One region of the Cyanobacterium stanieri LEGE 03274 genome, then DNA from elsewhere that is predicted to be linked to it. Evidence: predicted binding sites of a transcription regulator. Region 1 holds the regulator's gene; the other holds the start of a gene.
What was found. Region 1 encodes HrcA, which represses chaperone genes, less so after heat shock. Its sites were predicted from a motif close to TTAGCACTCNNANNNTNNGAGTGCTAA; they were not measured.
Positions count from the first base shown of each region.

Region 1 (7,619 bases):
ACTAAACCATCGTCCCCAATTACATAGGGAATCTCCCCTGAATTAGAGCCAATGACAGGCACTTTACAAGCCATTGCTTCTATTAAAACATGACCAAACTGTTCTTTCCATCCCTTTGCCGAAATCGTTTTAAAACTCTCATCGGTTTGCGAAGGTAATACCAAGGTATCCATTAAATTAATATAACGGGGGACTTGATTATGGGCAACACTAGGGATAATAATTAACTTATCTTTTAGTCCTAGTTTTGTGACTTCTTCAATTATTTTTTGTTCTAATTCTCCCCTACCCAAAAGTAACAATTTCCAGTGATTATTTTCTAAACTGCTAACTGCTTTTATTAGGGTTAAAATGCCTTTTTCAGAAACAAATCTACCCACAAAACCAATTACAAATTCATTATTTTTAATCCCTATTTCATCTTTTAGATAAGGTTCTTTTTTGGGGGCAAATAAAATATCATCAATACCCAAATTAGGCATTACAACAGACTTACCACGGTAACCATGGTCATTAATAATATCTAAAGCATCTTGATTTCCTGCAATAAATCCATGGGTATTATTAAGGTTAAATTTTTCTAGCCAACTAAAGGGAAATTTAAGATCGTAGGGAATATTCCACCAAGTAAAAAAGAAATTTTTAGCTTTTAGTCCTAGTATTTTATTTAAGATAATTAATTGGGCATAGGCAAAGGATTTTATTCCTTGTTCTACATGAATAATATGGGGTTTAAAATCTTTTAAAAAACTAATTATTTCTGGACTAAAGGTTAATAAACCTTGATGATTTTGACTATAATTAGTAATGGGAATAATTTTAAAATTACCCTCGTCTTTAAACTCAGATGTAATAATTTTATTTTGTACCCCCCCCGGATTCCAAATTTTAGGCACAACTACCCTAACTTGAATTTCGGGGCTGATTTTGGCTAATTCCCTTAGTTTTTCACAGTTTAAATCTACTATGTAGGAATGTCCCACTACTAATATATTCATGATGATGGCAATTATTAACTATGCTTAATCAAATAATAGTGGAAAACAAAAAACATTGACCATTTGTTAGTTATTACTCAGATTTAGAATTAGCATTTTCTGTGGGGCTAGGAACTTTTTCTTGATCCTTGCTAGACTCTATTTGAGCATTCATGGAAATAGTTTCTTCAATTTGTTGAGCTTCTTTTTTAAACTCATCTTGAAACTCTTTAGAGGCATCTTGAAAACCTTTGAGGGTTTTTCCTAAAGTCTTACCGATTTCTGGTAATTTTTTCGGGCCAAAAACTAAAAGGGCTACCACAAAAATCAAAATTAATTCAGGAAGTCCGATGCCAAAAACATTCATAATAATCTTGTCTTAACTAAAGAGTCTGTAAATCAACAATCAACCTTATATCAATAGGAGAATTTATCTTCCTAAACTTGACCAATCTACCACGATTCCATCAAGAAGGAGAGAGGAGTTATAAATTTGGAGAATAATGAGCAGGAATACTAAAAATAAGAGCATGAAAACACCCATTAAAGGGGTGGTACTCCAACCGGGGGCTACTTTTCCGTATTCGGAGTTAAGGGGTTTTAGTAAATCGCCTAAAGGGGTACGTTGTGACATATTGAATCTTATATATATTTTAAATTTTTCGATGGTCTTTTTCGACAAGACGATTATAGCAAAATATGGGTCGTTTTTTTTGCAACTAAATGGGACGTTGAGGGGGAATATGAGGGATAGGGAGTGTGGGTGATGGGGAGTATGGGTGATGATAGTTCAATTATTTATTGTTAGTTGTCAATGGTTTACATTTTTGAAGATTATACATTTTATTCTGAACTCAAGTTAATTAAGATATAAGTGATCAAAAATATAGCTAAAATTTAAAGGTTATTATTTGATGGTTTGAATGATAATAAACTTTGGTTAATGATTTGTTTTTTAATGGTTAATATTAGACGATCGCCCTTAATAAGTTAATACTATTATGATCAAAAAATATATAGATCAGAGAACATTAATCAAGAAAGCATAACCGATAAAATAATCAAAATTGCTTAAAAAGCATATCTAAAAATAAATTTTTAATTAGTTGAATTATATGAATGTTAACGAACAAAAATCCTCCGGCTTAAGTGCCTTTGGGGGAGTTTACACCCCGTCTATTCTGACTATTTTGGGGGTAATTATGTATCTCCGTTTTGGTTGGGTGGTGGGTAATGTGGGTTTACTCGGCACTTTTATCATTGTTACTCTTTCTAACGCCATTACCTTTTTAACGGCTTTGTCGGTATGTGCGATCGCCACGGATCGAGTGGTTAAGGCCGGGGGTGCGTATTATATGATTAGTCGCTCTTTGGGCATTGAAACAGGGGGAGCGGTGGGAATCCCTTTATATATCGCTCAGGCGTTGTCGGTGGCGCTTTATACCCTTGGTTTTGCGGAGAGTGTCACCCAAATAGTACCTGCTTGGGCAGAATATCAACTTTACATAGCCTTAGCTATCACCATTGGCGTGGGTGTGTTAGCCCTCACCAGTGCTGAAATTGCCATTAAAGCTCAATATTTTATCATGGGGGCGATCGCCCTTTCCCTAGTATCTTTCTTTTTGGGGCAACCTGTGGAAGAGACACAAATGGAGCTATGGAGAAGCACAGATCAATCTTTTTGGCAAGTGTTTGCGGTGTTTTTTCCTGCGGTGACGGGCATCATGGCAGGGGTGAATATGTCGGGGGATTTGAAAGATCCTAGCAAAGCCTTACCCATTGGTACTTTGGCCGCCGTTGGCACTGGTTATGTCATTTATATGATTATTCCGATTTTTCTAGGTTTTAGGGCTGATGCTCAAACCTTGATTGATGAACCCTTTATCATGGCGAGGATGTCTTTTTGGGGAGGGGCGATCGCCCTTGGAGTATGGGGAGCGACATTAAGTAGCGCCATTGGTAGCATTTTGGGCGCACCGAGGGTATTACAAGCCCTAGTCAGAGATAATATTTTTCCCAAATCCCTCAGTTTTTTGGGGCAAGGGGCAGGTAAAAATGATGAACCAAGATTAGGTACAGCGGTAACTTTAGGCATTGCCGTAGCGGCGGTATGTTTAGGGGATTTAAACTTGATTGCTCCCATTTTAACCATGTTTTTCCTGACTACTTACCTAGTGTTAAACGCCTCCGCAGGTATTGAAAGTTTCCTCGATTCCCCTTCCTTTCGCCCCACCTTCAAAATCCATTGGAGTTTGTCGGTAACTGGTGCTTTGGGTTGTTTAGGGGTAATGTTTCTCATAAATGCGATCGCCACTATAGTCGCCGCCATTATCGTCTTAGGTATTTATCTATATCTGCAAAGACAGGAATTACAAGTAACTTGGGGGGATAGCCGTCGGGGAATGTGGATGGCATTACTACGCACAGGGATTTATCAAGTAGAAGAAGAAATCCCAGATCCCAAAAATTGGCGTCCCCATATCCTCACTTTCTTCCATTCTCCCCAGAAAAATTGGTCATTGGTCAAATTAGCCGACAGTTTTAACCACAAAGGCTTTTTAACCGTTGCCAGTGTCATTCCCGAAAGACGAGACTATCAAAGTAAACAAAACCTCGAAAATACCGTCAAGGAATACTTAACCAAAAATGAAGTACAAGGATTAGTAAAAATTGTTCGCTCTGATGACACCTTTGGCATCGTGCCTAAATTGGTAGAAAGCTACGGGATTGGTGCTTTAACCCCTAATACCATCATTCTCGGTAGTAGCACCGCTTGGCTAAGGGATGATTGGCAAGGGCATCAAGACTATTGCCAGATGGTTAGCCAAATTCATCAATTAAACAGAAATATCCTTATCCTCAAACAAAACCCCACCAATCCACTGGGTAAGCATCGCCGTATCGATGTTTGGTGGGGGGGAATGCAAGCCAATGGTAGTCTGATGATTTTACTTGCTTATCTGCTCAAAAACGACTGGCACTGGTCACGGGCGAACATTTACCTCAAATTAGTTGTCGGTAATCCTAACGCCCTAGAACCGACAAAAAACAACATTAGGGAGCTTATTCAAAAACTAAATATAGAACTGATTCCCGAAGTTATTGTCAGTGAAGAAAGTTCCTTTGATGATATTTTGCAGGAAAACTCTCGGGGCGCTGATTTAATCTTTTTGGGTTTAGCCCCCGCCGATGAAAACTTTGCCGAATATTACCATAGTTGGTTGAAAAGAACGGAAAATTTACCTACCGTTGCTTTTGTCATGGCCGCCAATGATTTTCCCTTTGAGGAAGTTTTACAAAAAGAAGGATGATTTATTATCAAATTTTCTGGTTAAGGCAGGGAATGGGCAATAGTAGATGTACTGCCCACCGTATAATGAATTACACGGCTAAGAGTAGTTCGTTCAATAAATTGAACTAATTGATATTACTAATTTATAAGTGGTCAGGCGGACTTGATATGATTCACTAACTTAAACAATATTTTATATCGAGGATCAGTTATTAAAATAACCTACTCCCCATCACCCCTACTCCTCCATGGCATTGGTAAGATAATCGGCGGTGGATTCCACAAGGGCGATCGCATCTTCATAGGCTATGCGAGTGGGGCCAATAATGCCCACACTGCCCACAGGGTAAGTACCTTGATAATAATTAGAAGAAATTAAACTGCAATAGTGCATAGATTGAAGGGGATTTTCCGAACCGATGGTAATTTTTACTTTGGAAAAAGATTCCTTTTGTTCATCTAAATTAAATACCACAGGGAAAAGTTTTTCCTGTTCCTCTTCTAGTAATTGTAATAAAATTTGTAAATGTTCTATCTGGGCAAATTCAGGCTGACGCACCATCTTGGCAATACCTTGTACCAGAATGGGACTGTAATTGGAAATACGGTAGTTTTCGGTAATTTTATCCAAAAGATGGTTAATAAAGTGGGCATATTGTTTAAAATCTTGTTCTAACTCACTCCAATCTAAATTATCTATGTCTAAGAGCGATCGCCCCTTGAGTTTATGATTAAGAAAATTAGACAACATCTGCAATTCCTGATCAATTACCTCCCCCATCTGATGATCATGATCTAAATTAAAATCTTGATGGTCAAATAATACCGACTCCGTTTGATAATTATCAATCACCATCACCAACATAATTTTTTGTTCCCCAATCCTCAACAACTGTAAATGGTAGATAATATTACTAGCAGTTTGGGGAAGGGTAACTAAGGCAATACAACCACTCAAATCCGATAAAACCTGAGTAATTTTTTTAAATAAAATCTCATAATTTTTCTGTGGCGCTCCCATTTGACGACTGAGATTTTTCGCCAAAGACTTTTTTAAAGGTTTTTTAGAAGGTAAAAGTCGATCTACATAAATACGATAACCCGAATCCGAAGGAATACGCCCCGCCGAAGTATAAGGCTGATAAAGAAAACCTGCTTTCTCCAACTTACCCATGACATTACGCACAGTGGCAGAACTTACACTAAAATCATATTCTTGAATTAAGGTTTTTGAGCCAACAGGTTCGGCAGTAGCTATATAATGTTTAACCGTTGCCTGTAATATTCTTTGATGGCGTTCATTAAGGTTAACTTGAACAGTCATCGTACAAAAATTGGTTGATGGTGAACAAAACGAAGTTTTATAAAATATTTATATTTTGATAGTATAACGTTTCATTCTCATTATGGTTAGTTTGCAGATTACTGGTTGATGGGGGGTTAAGGAGATGAGGAGTAGGGGAGATGAGGTGTTAGATATCGGGTATCAGGTTCAAAAATTTAGAACAACTCTACATTAATTAATGGTCTTATTTTCACTTCCTCAATAACTTAATAAAAACTTTTCATATTTTTAACCTGCCACCTGCTAAAAAAAATATGAGAACGTAAAATCAGTTAATAAAACGAAAAAGATATTAGTATTATAAAAAAATTAGTTACTAATAATTTCTGGCTTAATTTTTTCAAAAAAAGAAATAACAATAACTACTAAAATACCTTCAATAATTCCTTGAATACCGTAACCTATTAGAGAGGTAAAAAAAGTTGCTCTTTCTAATTCTATATTTAAATCAGGGCTGATATTAGCAAGATTAATAGAAATAAATAATAATGCCGATAGAAAAACTCCTAAAAATCCACCCAAAAAAAATATAATATTTTTGTCTATCTTAAAGTTAAATAAACTATACTTTTTGCAATGCCATAAAAAATAACTAATCAAAGCAGGTAAACCCAAAATAATACCATTAATTCCTAGGGTAGATAAACCACCATGTTGAAAAAAAACTGCCTGAAAACATAGGCCAATTAAAATGCCCAGAAAAGAAAAATATCCTAACATAATACCCATTAAACCGTTTAAAATTAAATGAATACTAAAAGGAGGAATGGGAATATGTATCAGTGAAGAAACGAAAAAAACAGCAGTTAATAAAGAGGCTTTAGGTATTTGTTCTTGATAGTTAGGTATTTTATGAATTTGTCGGAGACAAAACCACGTTAAGCCCCCTGTCATAGCATAACCCGAAATTGAAACGGTGGGAGATAGTAAACCATCAGGAATGTGCATTTGAGCAAATATATTTTAATAATAAATAGTAATAATTGTTATTGAAATTTTTCTTTATTAGAACGGGAAAAAAATAGAGCCGTGCCGACTAATCCCCATACCCCTGACATCGCCATTAATAACTTTTGTCCATTGTTGGGAGTTGCTGATATGTTATTAGAAATTTGACCTTGACTAGAATTAAAAATAACATTGTTATTTTCTTGGTTATTAATATTATTATCTGGGGTAATTTTCCCCACATCAGATGATAGAATAGGTATATTAATAATACTGCCATGACCTGCGGTGGTAACCTTTACAGTCCAAGTTCCCGTAGTATTTTGAGCCGGATAAAAAGTAAAATTACCATTTTCATCGGTTATACCTTGTAAATAAGGCTCTTGACTTGTATCTGGTGCATATATCAGCACTTGGGCATTTTTCATCGGTTGTCCAGTGTCATATTGAGCTTTAAGGGCGATCGCCCCTACCTTTTCATATTCAAGCAAAACCCCATGGGCAGAGGTTTTAACAGGAGAAAATAAAGTAGAAATAATCAAAATAGAACTAAACCATAATGATTTTTTTAACATGGAAAATATAGTAAAGATAATATACCCTTTCTATGTTTTAATATCGTCGTTATTTTTTCAATACCCCTATAGGGCATCAACTTTTATAACCCTCTAACATAGAGTCATAAGGCAATATAGAATATTACTATAAACCTTTATATATCATTAATTATGTCTGCATTGAAAATAGGCGATCGCATTCCTAACTTTACCTTACCTTCAGCAAACGGAGAAAAAATTAATATCGAAGACTTCATCGGCAAAAAATCCCTCGTTATTTACTTTTATCCCAAAGACGACACCCCCGGATGTACCGCCGAATCTTGCGCCTTTAGAGATAGCTACGAAGTATTTACCGATGCAGGGGCAGAAGTCATCGGCATCAGTGGAGATAGCCCCCAATCCCATCAACAATTTGCCCAAAAATATAACCTTCCCTTCATCTTACTAAGCGATCAAGGAAATAAAGTCAGAAAACTATTTGGTGTACCCTCCACCCT
Region 1 is NZ_JADEWC010000006.1:82,533-90,151, reverse strand. Features, by position in the region: gene hpsO (hormogonium polysaccharide biosynthesis glycosyltransferase HpsO) at 1-998, opposite strand, end outside; gene IQ215_RS04320 (TatA/E family twin arginine-targeting protein translocase) at 1,072-1,344, opposite strand; gene psbH (photosystem II reaction center phosphoprotein PsbH) at 1,408-1,611, opposite strand; gene IQ215_RS04310 (Na-K-Cl cotransporter) at 2,093-4,288, shown strand; gene hrcA (heat-inducible transcriptional repressor HrcA) at 4,508-5,593, opposite strand; gene cbiM (cobalt transporter CbiM) at 5,924-6,562, opposite strand; gene IQ215_RS04295 (carboxypeptidase-like regulatory domain-containing protein) at 6,601-7,137, opposite strand; gene IQ215_RS04290 (peroxiredoxin) at 7,291-7,619, shown strand, end outside.

Region 2 (7,619 bases), on a different contig from region 1:
ATACTTTAGTTCAATTTATTGAACGATAAGTTGTTAGCCTTGTAATTCATTGCAAGACGAGGGATGAGATATTTTCTAACTCGGATTTGGTATTAGGTGCTAGGTCATAATTTATTAACTGTCAATTGTCCATTGTCAATTGTTTACAAGACCATAAATTTTATCCCGAACTCAGGTTAGATAACTATTCGGTGATCAATTTATTTTGTCTTCTGGGCAAGACTTTTTCGACGGCCATTTTGATGACGATGTACAGAATGGGGACGACAAATAAACTCAAGAAAGTGGCTACTAACATTCCTCCAAATACTGCCGTACCTAAGGATTGACGACTTCCCGCCCCTGCTCCTGTGGCAATGACGAGGGGAAAAATCCCTGTGAGGGTAGAAATGGCAGTCATGAGAATGGGACGTAATCTTTGTTTAGAGGCTTCGATGGCTGCTTTAACCGTGGACATTCCCTCATCTCGTAGTTGATTAGCAAATTCCACAATCAAAATGGAGTTTTTACTAGCTAAACCGATCAACATCACTAAACCAATTTGACAATAAATATCATTACTAAAACCCCGCAAACTTTGAGCTAGTAAAGCGCCTAGAATAGCTAAAGGCACGGCCAAAATGATGATTAAAGGATCGATATAGTTTTCATACTGAGCAGATAAAACGAGGAAGACAAAGAGAATACCTAAGCCAAAAATAATAACCGCCACATTTCCAGCACTAATTTCCTCCAAAGAAATTCCCGTCCATTCATAGCCAAAACCTGCAGGTAATACTTGAGAGGCGATCGCCTCTACGGCTTCAATGGCATTCCCTGAACTATATCCAGGAGCAGGAGAACCATTGATTTCAATGGAGCGGAATAAATTATAGTGGTTAATGGTTTGCGCCCCCACCGTTGGGGTGATGGTAACAAGGTTAGATAAGGGAATCATCTCCCCTGCCCCAGAGCGGACAAAAAAGTTATCCATGCTCTCAGGGTTTGCCCTAAATTCCTTATCCCCTTGCACATAGACTCGATAAGACCTTTGTTGCATGGTAAAATCATTGACATAAGAACCACCCATCATGGTTGACATAGTGCTAAAAACGTCGTCTAAATCCACATCTAGCACCTTCGCCCTTTCCCGATTCACCTCCACAATCAATTGAGGACTATTGGCCGCAAACTGAGTAAACACCGCCGTCAATGCTTCATCCTGATTGGCTGCCCCCAAAAACTGCCCCATCACCTGCACCATGGATTGTAAATCGGGGTTAATGCGTCGATCCTGTAAATTGAAGGTGAAACCACCAAACGCCCCTAAACCTTGAATGGCAGGGGGGTTAATGGGAATAATCCTCGCCTCAGGAATCATGGCAAACTTAGGAAATAATTGACCGATAATCGCTTGGACAGATTGATTGGGGTTAGGGCGATCGCCCCAGGATTCTAAGGGAGTAAAAATAATGCCCTGATTAGGAGTATTACCCCCAAAAGAAAAACCCCCAATGGCGAAAGTTCCCACCACATCAGGAAGTTCCAAAATAATATCTTCCACCTGAGCCATCACATCGCTAGTATATTGCAAAGAAACCCCCTCAGGTGCTTGAACAATGGTAATAAAATAGCCCTGATCCTCATCAGGCACAAAAGCCGTCGGCACAGACGTATATAACCATCCCGTCACCGCAATCAATACCGCAAAAATTCCCACCACAAAAAATTTAAACCTAGCCAAAAATTTTAACGTCCCCTCATACCTCAAAGTTAACCAATCGAGAATAGAATTAAATCCATTAAAAAAAGGCTCAATCCAAGCGGGGGGATGTTGTCCTTTCTTCAATAACAAAGCACACAGAGAAGGAGTGAGAGTCAGAGCCAAAAAAGTAGAAATAACAATAGAAAAAGCAATGGTTAAAGCAAACTCCCGATATAAAGCCCCCGTTGTACCGGGGAAAAACGTCACAGGAATAAACACCGCCATCAACACCAAAGAAGTCGCAATAACAGCTCCCGTCAACTGCTTCATTGAGTCACTAGCCGCCTGATGGGATTCCATATCTCGATCTTGAATATAACGATAAATTTGTTCTACTACCACGATCGCATCGTCCACCACTAACCCCGTTGCCAGAGTTAAACCAAACAAAGTTAAAGTATTGATGGAAAAATCAAAAGCCCTCACAAAAGCAAAAGTTCCCACCAAAGACAAAGGAATAGTCAAAGAAGGAATCAAAGTGGTGCGCCAATCTTGTAAAAAGACCAAAATGATCAAAATTACTAACCCCACCGACATCAATAGGGTAATAATCACCTCATCCAAAGACTCCTGAATAAAACCCGTAGTATCAAAAGCCAACTGAATATTAATACCATCGGGAAACTGCTCGGCTAACTCCGCCATTCTCATTTTCACATTATCCGCCACCTCAAGGGCATTAGAACCAGGTAACTGATATACCCCAATGCCTACCGCTTCCACCCCTCGGAAACGCACAAAAGAGCCATAATTCTGGGCCCCTAACTCAACCCTACCCACGTCCTTAAAACGAATTAAAGATCCCGTTTCCTCATCGGTACTTAAAATAATATCTTCAAACTCCTCCGGCTCAGTTAACTGACTTACCGCCCGTAAAGAAATTTGAAATTCTTGCCCTTCCACCGCAGGTTCAGCACCCACAGCACCAACCCCCACCTGAACATTTTGTTCCCGTAAGGCATTTTCCACATCTATGGTGGTCAAACCACGACTACTGAGACGATTAGGATCAACCCATAAACGCATGGCATATCGTCTTTCTCCAAATACCGTCACATCGGCTACCCCCTCAATCCGTTTGAGGGCATCCACTAAAAACCTTTCGGCATAATTACTTAAAAAATCATTATCATATTGTCCATTGTCACTAAACATCCCAAAACCCATCAAAATATTGTTAGATTGTTGGCTTACCGTAACCCCTGTTCTTTGAACCACATCGGGTAACTGGGATTCGACCACAGAAATTTGATTTTGAATATCCACGGCCGCTAAATCTTTATTCCGAGAAGAATCGAAGGTGGCAGTAATACTACTTGTACCTGAATTGGTACTACTTGAGGAAATATATCTTAACCCCTCCACTCCGTTAATTTGTCTTTCGAGAATATTGGTAACGGTGTTTTCCACTACCTCCGCATCTGCCCCTGTGTAGTTGGCGGTAACCTGAATTTGGGTGGGGGCAATGTCAGGAAAACGGGCAATGGGCAAAGTGACAATACTGATAGTACCTACTAACAAAATTATCAGGGCGCAAACGGTGGAAAATACTGGTCTTCTGATAAAAAAATCAACGAACATTGGTTATTAATAGATAGTGGATAATTGATAATAAATAATTTGAGTTCCAGATAACATGGGGTAATGGACAATAATTATGCTCCCTTGCCTTTTGCTTACCTACAACCATTGGGTTATTGGGGCATCTCTCCATTTTGTTCAGGAGGCAGGGGCATGATGGGAGAGCCATCTTGAAGGTTTAAAATTCCTGCACTAACAATTTGTTCCCCTTCTTCTAATCCTTCTATTACTTCATAGTTATTCCCTTGTAAATCGCCTAATTGCACGGGGCGCTGTTGGGCAATCAATGATGGTTCTTCCCCTTGAGGGTTTTCGGCACTTTCTGCCACAAAAACAAAGTTATTACCACCCATCCTAGAAACGGCAGCGGAGGGAACAACTATACCAAGGCTTTCTTGCCAGATAATTCTTGCTCTGATGGAGGTTTGGTTAAACAGATTATTTTGAGATGGGTTTAAGGTTGCTTTGGTTAACACTAATTGACTATTGGTATTGACTTGGGGAGCAATAAAACTTATTTCCCCTGTGGTGAGAATTTCTCCTTGGTTGTTGATAATTTCCACAGGTAGCCCTAGTTGTAATCGATTTGCTTCTTCTAGGGGAATGGATAAGTTTGCTTCTAGTAAGTCGTTTTCGGTGATGGTGGTTAATGAATCTCCTGCGGTGACGAAATCTCCTACTTTGACGGGAATATCGCCGACGATGCCTGTGAAGGGGGCTATTATTTGAGCTTTTTCGATCTGTACTTCTACGGTGTTTACCCTGGCACTGGCTTGGGAAACTTCGGCTTCTGCTTGTGCGATTTCTTCTTGTCTTGTGCCGTTTCTGAGCAGTTGTAGGTTTTGTCTAGCTTGTTCTACATCTGCTTGTAGGGCGTTTAGGTCGGAGTCTCTGCCTTTGCGTTGAGCATCTAATCTTCTCTGGGCTTGGTTTACGGATGCTTGGGCTTGACGTTCTTCTGTGACAAATTCATCGAATTCGTCTTGGGATATGGCCCCTTCTTCAAATAAAACCCTATATCTTCTGGTTCTTTCTTGGGCTAGTTCTAACTCGGCCCGGGCGGAGTCTAGTTGGGCTTGAATTTCGGCGATTTCCTCTGGCCTTGCCCCCTGTCTGGCGTTGTTTAACCGTGCGATCGCCCCGTTCAACTGGGCTTGGGCTTGGGCTATTTCTTCGGGACGATTTCCCGCTCTAAGGAGGGCTAAACGGGAACGGACGCTTTCTAGTTGGGCTTGGGCTTGATTTAATTCGGCTTCTAGTTGATCACTTTCTACCCTGGCAATTATCTCCCCCGCACTCACCCTTTCTCCTTCGGCCACCAAGATACTCCTAATTCTGCCGTTAATTTCTGATCTGACGGTTACGGCCCTAGGGGCATCTAATCTACCCACAATGGTGCTGCTATCTTGCACTATTTCTGGTTCTAGGGTTTGCAACTTCACTGGGGAGGCTTGGGGTTGCCCTGCCATGGCCCCTGTGCGATCGCCCCCGTTTTCATTACCGTTGAATAGGAGAGTACCACCACCCCCCAATATGGCTAAAAAGGCTAATGCACCCACTACCCACCAAGGGGAAAATGATTTTTTCTTGGCTTCAGATTCAGGGTTTATAGTACCTTCTTCTTTTTCTTCAACATTTGACACTTCACTAGGGGCAGAATTAGGATTCGTCATATCAGATCTTGGTTTACTAATGTTGATGGTAAATTTTTATTAAGTTTAATTATATCAACAAAATATATCAATCTGATATAAAAAAATAGAATCAAAAAAATATGTTAGAGTTAGCAACCTTAGGTTTGTTACAAAAAGAGCCACTACATGGCTATTTATTAAAGAAACAGATGGAATTGTTTATGAGCGGGTGTATTAGTGTTAATTATGGAGCAATTTACCCGTTACTGAGACGTTTATTAGAAAAAGAATTAATTGTTGAGCAAGAAGATGGAAATAATAATCGCAAAATTTATAGTATTACCCCCGCAGGAAAGACAAAATGGCTAGAAAAAATGTTAGAACATCCCCACGAGAGTTGGGTTAATGCTCGTTCTCGGTTTATGATTAAGTTTTTCTTTTTTAGTTACCTTGAACCCCATGATCGTTTACATTTATTGGAGCATCGCTTAAAGGTATGTCAACTAAAGTTAGATGATCAAGATTTACAGATAGTTTATGATGATTGTTTTCAAGCGATAGCCCTGGAGCGCTATAAATCCGATATTAGTCGAGAAATCGACTGGTTAATGGAGCAATTAGCCATGGTGAATGACAAATTATAAGAATTTAAGAAAACCATTTTTCTCCTCCATGGAAAATCATATCCCAAATGAGCAACCTAAAATTTTGATTTGCCAATTTTGAAAAGGTGCAGATAACCGTATTAGCACTCACGCTCTAAGAGTGCTAAATTTATTTATGGAGAAAAAATATATCCTCATGAGAATTATTATTTATGTCTAAAATTGTATCTTTTAGAGAAGAATCCAGAAGAGCCTTAGAGGAAGGAGTTAACGCTTTAGCCAATGCTGTTAAAGTCACCTTAGGGCCTAAAGGTAGAAATGTATTATTAGAAAGAAAATTTGGAGCCCCCGAAATTGTAAAAGATGGTATTTCCGTCGCCAAAGAAGTAGAGTTGGAAAATCCTTCTCAAAATGCTGGAGCAAGATTAGTTAGGGAAGTTGCTTCAAAAACTAATGATGTGGCTGGGGATGGTACTACCACCGCTACGGTTATCGCCCAAGCTATGATTCACGAGGGGCTTAAAAACGTTACCGCAGGGGCTAATCCTGTGGCTTTACGTCGTGGTATGGACAAAGCTATCGCCTTGGCTGTAAAAGAAATTTCTGCCATGGCACAACCTGTGCAGGGAGATGTCATTGCTCAAGTGGCTTCTGTTTCTGCGGGAAATGACCAAGAAATTGGCGATATGATTGCCCATGCCATGGATAAGGTAACAAAAGATGGGGTTATCACCGTAGAAGAATCTAAGTCTTTAGCTACTGAATTAGAAGTTGTAGAAGGGATGCAACTTGACAGGGGTTATATGTCTCCCTATTTTATCACTGACCAAGAAAAGCAAATCGTTGAGTTAGAAAATGCTTTAATCTTAGTTACTGATAAAAAAATAAATGCGATCGCAGATCTCGTCCCTGTCTTAGAAGAAGTTGCCCGTGCAGGCGCTCCTTTACTCATTATCGCCGAAGACATTGAAGGGGAAGCCCTCGCCACCCTCGTAGTTAACAAAGCCAGAGGCGTATTAAATGTCGCAGCGATTAAAGCACCAAGTTTTGGCGATCGCCGTAAGGCCATGTTAGAAGATATTGCCATTCTCACAGGGGGTAGAGTAATCTCCGAAGACATCGGCTTAACTTTAGATACCGTCAAATTAGATGAACTAGGAAAAGCACGTAAAGTCACCATCGTAAAAGACAATACCACCATCGTGGCGGATGCCGGTAACACCGCCGATGTACAAAAAAGAGTCGCCCAAATCCGTAAACAACTCGAAGAAACAGACTCCGAATATGATGCCGAAAAACTACAAGAGCGCATCGCTAAATTAGCTGGTGGTGTAGCTGTAATTAAAGTAGGGGCAGCCACGGAAACTGATTTAAAAGAGCGTAAATTACGCATCGAAGATGCACTTAATGCCACTAAAGCGGCGGTAGAAGAAGGAATCGTACCTGGGGGCGGTACAACCCTCATTCACATGGCAAGTAAAATCTCTGCTTTCAAAGATACCTTAAGCAATGAAGAAGAAAAGGTAGGGGCAGAAATTGTCATTAAAGCCCTAGAAGCACCTTTACGCCAAATTGCTACCAATGCAGGGGTTGAAGGCTCTGTAGTTGTAGAAAAAGTAAGAGAATCTGCCAACAATATCGGTTATAATGCTCTTACTGGAGTTTATGAAGACTTAATATCTGCTGGAATTGTTGATCCTGCGAAGGTAGTTCGTTCCTCCTTACAAAACGCTGGTTCTATTGCTGGAATGGTACTCACTACCGAAGCCCTTGTGGTGGAAAAACCTGCCCCTGAAGCCCCCGCACCTGATATGGGCGGTATGGGTGGCATGGGTATGCCCGGTATGGGTGGCATGGGTATGCCTGGTATGATGTAATTTTGGGTGTTGGGTATTAGGTGTTAGGTATTAGGAGTAAGGGAGTATAGTAGTTTATACTAAATCCGTAAACCAAAATATATCTTAGTTCAATTTATTGAACTATAAATTGTTAGCCTTGTAATTCATTGCAAGGCGAGGGATTATATATTTTCTGGCATTGGATTTGGTATTAGGT
Region 2 is NZ_JADEWC010000018.1:38,626-46,244, forward strand. Features, by position in the region: gene IQ215_RS09125 (efflux RND transporter permease subunit) at 185-3,325, opposite strand; gene IQ215_RS09130 (efflux RND transporter periplasmic adaptor subunit) at 3,439-4,998, opposite strand; gene IQ215_RS09135 (PadR family transcriptional regulator) at 5,100-5,603, shown strand; gene groL (chaperonin GroEL) at 5,777-7,441, shown strand.
Region 2: a site for HrcA is predicted at 5,705-5,731, ahead of groL (chaperonin GroEL). Genes of this name have one in related genera too.